One region of the Nonomuraea sp. NPDC004354 genome, then DNA from elsewhere that is predicted to be linked to it. Evidence: riboswitches for the same ligand, from Rfam matches in the RefSeq annotation. Region 1 holds a riboswitch; the other holds the start of a gene.
The links. Region 1 has a riboswitch for cyclic di-AMP ahead of ACWENQ_RS42700 (CHAP domain-containing protein). Riboswitches for the same ligand answer to the same signal wherever they lie in the genome.
Positions count from the first base shown of each region.

Region 1 (3,157 bases):
GCGGAAAGGGAGGTTCGTCATGCGTGAGTTAGCGTGGGGCATCGCGGCCACGGGCGGGATCGCCAGGATGGTCGGCGCGGTGATCGCCGCGGAGCCCGGCATGCGGGTGGCCGCGGTCGGCTCCCGCGACCAGGGCAGGGCCGCGGAGCTGGCGGCGGCGCTCGGCGCGGACGCGGCCTACGGCTCCTACGCCCAGCTGTGCCAGGACCCCGCCGTCGACGTGATCTACGTGGCCACCCCGCACGCGCAGCATCTGGAGGTGGCCGAGGCGGCCATCGCGGCGGGCAAGGCCGTGCTGTGTGAGAAACCTCTCGCCGCGAGCGTGGCCGACGCCGAGCGGATGGTGAAGCTGGCCAGGCAGGCGGGCGTGTTCCTGATGGAAGCGATGTGGATGCGCTTCAATCCCCTGATCAGGGCGCTGCTGACGGAGGAGAGGTTCGGGGAGCTGCGCTCGGTGCAGGCCTCGTTCGGCTTCGTCCAGCCTTACGCGGCCGAGCACCGGCTCTGGAACCCCGCGCTCGGCGGCGGGGTGCTGCTCGACCTGGGGATCTACCCGTTCGGGCTGGCGCAGCTGCTGCTCGGCGAGCCGGCTGAGACGCATCTCACCGGATCGCTCGGCCCCTCCGGCGTGGACGCCGAGGTGGCGGCGCTGCTCACCTACGCGGGCGGCACCAGGGCGCTGGTCGAAACCTCGCTGCTCAGCCCGCTGGCCAACACCGCGACCGTGGTGGGCACGGGGCTGCGGGCCGACATCGCCGCGCCGTTCTGGGCGCCGCGGCGCATCGTGCTGTCGGGGCCGGGCGTGGATCCGGAGGAGCTCGTCCTGGACCCCGCCATGAACGGCTACGCCGAGGAGGTGCGCGAGGTGCGCGCCGCGCTGGCCGACGGCAGGACGGAGAGCTCGGTCATGCCGCTGGACGAGAGCCTGGCGATGATGCGGATGCTGGAGGACGCCAGGGTCAGGCTAGGCGCTCGGTAGCGCGGGCCGCCGCCTCGGCGTGGCCGGAGCCCGCGGCCGCCCGGAAGTGGGCGCGGGCCCGGTCGGGGCGGCCCTCCCTGCCCTCCAGCAGGCCGAGGTTGAACATGGCGCGCGGCGCGGCCTCCTCGTGGCCGGTTTCGATGGCCCTGGCGTACCAGCGCCGGGCCGCGTCGGTGTTGCCGCAGCAGTCCTCCAGGACGCCGAGGTTGAACATCGCCCTGGGCGTGCCGGCCCTGCCGTACCAGTGGCGGGCCGCGTCGAGGTGGCCGCTCTCGTCCTCGATCAGCGCGAGGTTGAAGGCCGCCCGCTGGACGGCGGCCGGATGGCCCGATGCGATCGCCAGGAGATACCATCGCCGGGCTTCGTCCGGACGGTGTCCGTCTTCCCGCAGCCCCCTGTTGAACAGGTCCTGTGGCGACATGACCTGACCGTAAATGATCGCCGGACCTTTATCAATTTGTAAGCTACTTGCCTCGTGTATTACCTTAGGCTCACTCAAGGCATAAACCGGGCATTCCGGACATTGCCTGTCATTGCAATCATCACAGGTTCGCCTGTGACCGCTGAATCCGCACCATGCGGAACCGGGGACCCACTTCCTCTGGGGTGAATCGGCACACCGTGCCGTAGGGCAGCTTCGCGTCCGAACCCGTCAGCTAACCCGGTAAGCGGCAGGAAGCTAGCAAGGAGTTCCCCTTCCCATGGCAAAGCCCAGCCGTAGCCGTGCCCCGAAGCTCACCTACGCGCATGCCGCGCTCGGCGCCGTCGTCATCGCCGGCTCGTTCGTTCCCACCGCCGCCCAGGCCGAGAAGCTCCCGCTGTCCGAGAGCCAGCGGGTAGCCGTCCTCGCCAAGGCGCCCAAGGAGGAGGCCGGCAAGCCCGCCGCCGCCAGGCCGGAGGCCAAGGTCATCCCCTCCGCCACCGTCGTTCTCACCGAGGCCAAGAAGCAGGTCGGCGTCAAGGAGAACTCCGCGGGCGGCGGAACCAAGTTCCAGAACTGGTACGTCGGATCGCAGCGCGCCAGGGAGACGGTCGTCAGGGACGGCGGCGACGTCAGCGCGTACGCCAACGCCCCGTGGTGCGCGATGTTCGTCTCGTGGGTCGGTGAGATGACCGGCGCCCGCACGCAGGTCGGCTGGGACGCCTACACGGTGACCCACGCCAAGTGGTTCAAGGCCAACAAGCGCTGGGGCACCGCGCCCAAGCCCGGCGCCGTCGTCTTCTTCGCCTGGGACGGCAGCAAGAGCCTCGACTCCATCGACCACGTCGGCTTCGTCGAGAAGGACAACGGCGACGGCACGATCAGCACGATCGAGGGCAACACCGGCAACGGCGCCGTCGAGCAGCGTGTCCGTCCGAAGTCGCAGGTCGTCGGCTACGGCTACCCCAGCTACGGCGGCTGACGCTTCCCCTTCCCCCGCATTCCCCCCGGCCCTGTCGCCAGGACGGCCACGCGCCGCTCCGGTGACGGGGGCCACCCACGGGCTCGGGCCGGTCCCCTCGGACCGGCCACCCCGTTCCCCCCGCAGTACGTTCCCCCGCAGAACGTTCCCCCGGGCCGCGACGGCGCCGTCTCAGCGCGCGTGCCCTCCGGCCACCCGCAGGACCCTCGTCCATCCCCCTGTCTGCACCGATCAGCCGGGGAACCGCAGGTAAGCAGCCGGCACGGCGTCGGTGAGCCACACCCCGTTGGCGCTGACGACGAACTCGTGCCCGGCCGCGTGCATCGCCCGCGCGTCGACGACCAGCACCACCGGGACGCCGCGCCGGGAGCCGACCCGCACCGCCGTCTGCCTGTCGGCCGACAGATGGACGTGCCTCCTGGTCATCGGCAGCAGGCCCGAGCGCCTGATGGCGGCCAGGTTGCGCCCGACGGTGCCGTGGTAGAGGACGTGCGGCGGCTCCACCGGCGCCAGTCCCAGGTCGACGGGCACGGAGTGGCCCTGGCTCGCCCTGATGCGGTCGCCGTTGATCGCGTAGCGCCGCTTGTCGTTGTCGGCCACCACCGTGTCGAGCTCATCCCTGGTGATGGGGAAGCCGTGCCTGGCCGCGGCCGCCAGCAGCTCGTCGATCGGCACCCAGCCGTGCTCGTCCAGCGTGATCCCGATGGCGGCGGGGTCGTGGCGCAGGTGCCTGGCCAGGTACTTGGAGATCCGCACGGTCCTGTCGGTCATGCGG
Region 1 is NZ_JBSGDV010000029.1:58,549-61,705, forward strand. Features, by position in the region: gene ACWENQ_RS42690 (Gfo/Idh/MocA family protein) at 20-979, shown strand; gene ACWENQ_RS42695 (SEL1-like repeat protein) at 960-1,400, opposite strand; cyclic di-AMP (ydaO/yuaA leader) riboswitch at 1,531-1,665, shown strand; gene ACWENQ_RS42700 (CHAP domain-containing protein) at 1,681-2,382, shown strand; gene ACWENQ_RS42705 (RNA 2'-phosphotransferase) at 2,614-3,153, opposite strand.

Region 2 (3,157 bases), on a different contig from region 1:
ACGTCCTCGACCGGCACGTCGGCCCGCCTGGCCAGATCGAGCAGGTCGGTACGCAGCTCTCCCGCGGGCATCGGGGCGAAGTCGTTGAAGATCGGCTCGAACACGACGGGGTAGACGAAGGAGGCGCCCACCGTCAGCACGAACGCGCCGGCCGCCACGGGCACCCACCACCGCCTGAAGCGCCTGGCCAGGCCGACGATCGCGAGCACCATGACCGACAGCAGCGCGACGCGCACGCCGATGGACTTGAGCCGGTCGCCCGTCCAGCTCCACCAGTTCTGGGTGGACAGCCCGAAGGCGCGCAGCTCGGTCTCGAACCACATGCCCAGCGGCCAGCGCAGCACCTCGACGACGGCGGTCAGCACGACGACGCCGAGGACGACCCGCAGCCACCACGGTCCCCTCAGCCCGCGCAGCAGCCGCGCGCCGAGGGGGGTGGCCACGAGCAGGCCGGCGAACACGACGGTCAGGCCGAGCGACAGGTAGGAGGCCACGCTCGTGGCCGCGTCGAAGGCGCGGGAGCGGGCGATCTGGGCGGAGGTGAAGTCCTGTGCGGGGTCGGGCGGCACCGTGGGCGCCCCCGCCATGACGTCCCACGGCGTGGTGAGCACCACGACCACCAGGATGGCCACCCCGAGCACCGTCAACGCGATGCCCGCCTGCCGATCCAGCCGCCTCATCCGTCTCCCTCCGCGCCTGTCAGCTCGTTGCGGACATACTCCCGCCAGTGCGCGACGAGCGCGCGGACCGACAGGCCCAGCGGCTCGAGCGCCTGGCCGAGCCGCATTCCGGCGGCCCGCTGGTAGAGGTCGGCCAGCGCCCGCTCGCCGTACCTGGCGGCGATCAGGCGGCAGGCCAGCCATGACTCCTGGTAGACCTGCGCGAGCCGGGGCGAGCCCGGCGCGAAGGCGGCGTCGGCGGGCAGCGCGCCGGGCAGCCGTCCCGCGCGTGCCTCGGCCGCCAGTTCCGCGGCCGCCACCCGCGTCGCGAGTCCCGAGCGCAGGTAGCCGACGTAGTCGGCGAACCCTTCCCGCAGCCACACGGGCCGCCCTTCCGTTCCGGCGGCCACGTGGGTCAGCTCGTGGGTGAGGACGACGTCGCGGCCCACGGGTGTGAGGCGCGCGAAGGCGCCGGGCAGGACGATCACCTGTTCCGCCGAGGCCAGCGCGGCCAGCCCGTCGACGGGGCCCGTGCCCGCGAGGGCGGCCGCCTCCGCGGTGGTCCTGGGCACCACGACCCGTGGCCGTACGGCGCGCCGCAGGACCGCCGAGACGGTGAGGGCCGCCGCGTCGGCCCGCGTGGCCAGGTCGCGCAGGAGGGCGGCGGCGGTGTGGTGCCCGACGACGAGCGAGCGCGCGCCGTAGGCGACGACGACGCCTGACTCGCCGAGCGCGCGGGCCTCGGGCGGCAGGCGGCGTCCCGCGGACCCGGCCACCGTGCAGATCGCCGGTCCGGCCAGCGCGGCCGCCAGCAGGGTTCTGCGGGTCACCACGGCTGTGATGCTAGCCCGGACAGGCCGAAGCCCCGTCCGAGGGGGATGGACGGGGCTTCGGGCGTCCGGCGGCCGGGGGCTACGCGCCGGGGCTTCGGGCGTCCGGCGGCCGGGGGCTACGCGCCGGGGCTTCGGGCGTCCGGCGGCCGAGGGCTACGCGCCGGGGCGGACCGCGCCGGCGAAGGACGCCTTGCGCCAGCCGCCGAGCTTCTCGATCCGCACGGTCTTGCCCGTGCTCGGCGAGTGGACCATCCGGCCCTTGCCGACGTACATGCCGACGTGGCCCTTCCCGCGGAAGAACATCAGGTCACCAGGCTTGAGATCGCTCCACCTGACCTTCTTCTTGATGCGCGCGTACTGGCTGTACGTGACGCGGGGGATCTTGATGCCGGCCTTGGCCCAGGAGTACTGGACCAGTCCCGAGCAGTCGAAGGCGCCGGGTCCTGTGCCGCCGAAGCGGTAGGGGTCGCCGATCTGCTTCTTGGCGGTGGCGACGGCCTTGGCCGCCTTCAGCCGCTGTCGAGCCGCCTTGGCCTGCCGTGTCGCCGCGGCCGTCGACGCCGCGCCCGCCTGTACGGCCGGCGCCGTCTTCACGGTCGTCGTCGTCGCCAGGGTGGTGGTCGCGGGGGCCGCTGTCGCCGGGGTCACTGTCGCCTGCGCCGCGGGTGCGTGGAGGACGATCCCTCCCATCGCCACCACGACGCCGCTGAGGGCAAGGCAGGACAGACGGGTTGTGCTAGAGGGGGTAGACAGAATGTCTCCTTGGGACTTCCACCAATGCCTACCGGGTTAGCTGACGGGTTCGGGCGGGGAAGTCGCCCTTCCGGCCCGCAGGCCGGATTCACCCCAGGAACGTGGGTCCCCGGCTCCGTGCTCCATGCCGCACGGACTCGGCGGGTCGACCGCGCATGCCTGTCTGGGGTTACGGCGCGGCGACCAGCGGATCTTTATGCGTGCACCGGCCGTTGGGGGGCCGGTGAGCGGTTCCGGCGCCATGGCTTGGTCGCCGCGATGCGAGAACGTACCCGGCGCCCCAAGGCCAGGCAAAGGCCGGGCAAAGCTGTCAAGATCACCGACTGGTTCTTGTCAGAAGAGGAGTCGCTGCTCTACACCGGGTTTCGTTATCCGAATGTGACCCTGCTCACAGTTGCTTCTGTGGCGACCTGTCAGATCGCATCCGTTACTTTCCTCACACTCCCGGTATAAGGAGAATTAAGGCTTAATCCCTGCGACATACACTCGGCGCATGCTTGATGGGTGGTCGCTACGCGTCCTGGTGGAGGTCGGACGGCGCGGCTCGTTCTCCGGAGCGGCCGAGGTGCTCTCCATGACCCAGCCGGCCGTCTCGCGGCAGATCGCCATGCTCGAACGCCACACCGGCGTCACGCTCTTCCACCGCCGCCCGAGGGGCGTCCAGCCGACGGAGGCGGGCCGGGCGGCGATCGAGCAGGCCATGGCCGTGCTCGACGGCATGAGCCTGTTCGAGACCAGGCTGCGCGCCTTCGCCACGGCCGACACCGGCCGGGTCAGGGTCACCGCCTTCCCGAGCGCGGCCACCAGGTTCGTGCCCGAGAGCTTCCGCCGCTTCGCCGCCGACCACCCCGGCGTCGAGCTCTCCCTCAAGGTCGGCGGCCCTGACGTCGCGTGCCCCGTCACCGCCGGCCT
Region 2 is NZ_JBSGDV010000001.1:1,079,159-1,082,315, reverse strand. Features, by position in the region: gene ACWENQ_RS05045 (M48 family metallopeptidase) at 1-680, opposite strand, end outside; gene ACWENQ_RS05040 (hypothetical protein) at 677-1,492, opposite strand; gene ACWENQ_RS05035 (C40 family peptidase) at 1,646-2,182, opposite strand; cyclic di-AMP (ydaO/yuaA leader) riboswitch at 2,256-2,398, opposite strand; gene ACWENQ_RS05030 (LysR family transcriptional regulator) at 2,739-3,157, shown strand, end outside.
Region 2: it holds a riboswitch for cyclic di-AMP, as region 1 does, so the genes downstream of both, ACWENQ_RS05035 (C40 family peptidase) here and ACWENQ_RS42700 (CHAP domain-containing protein) in region 1, are expected to answer to the same signal.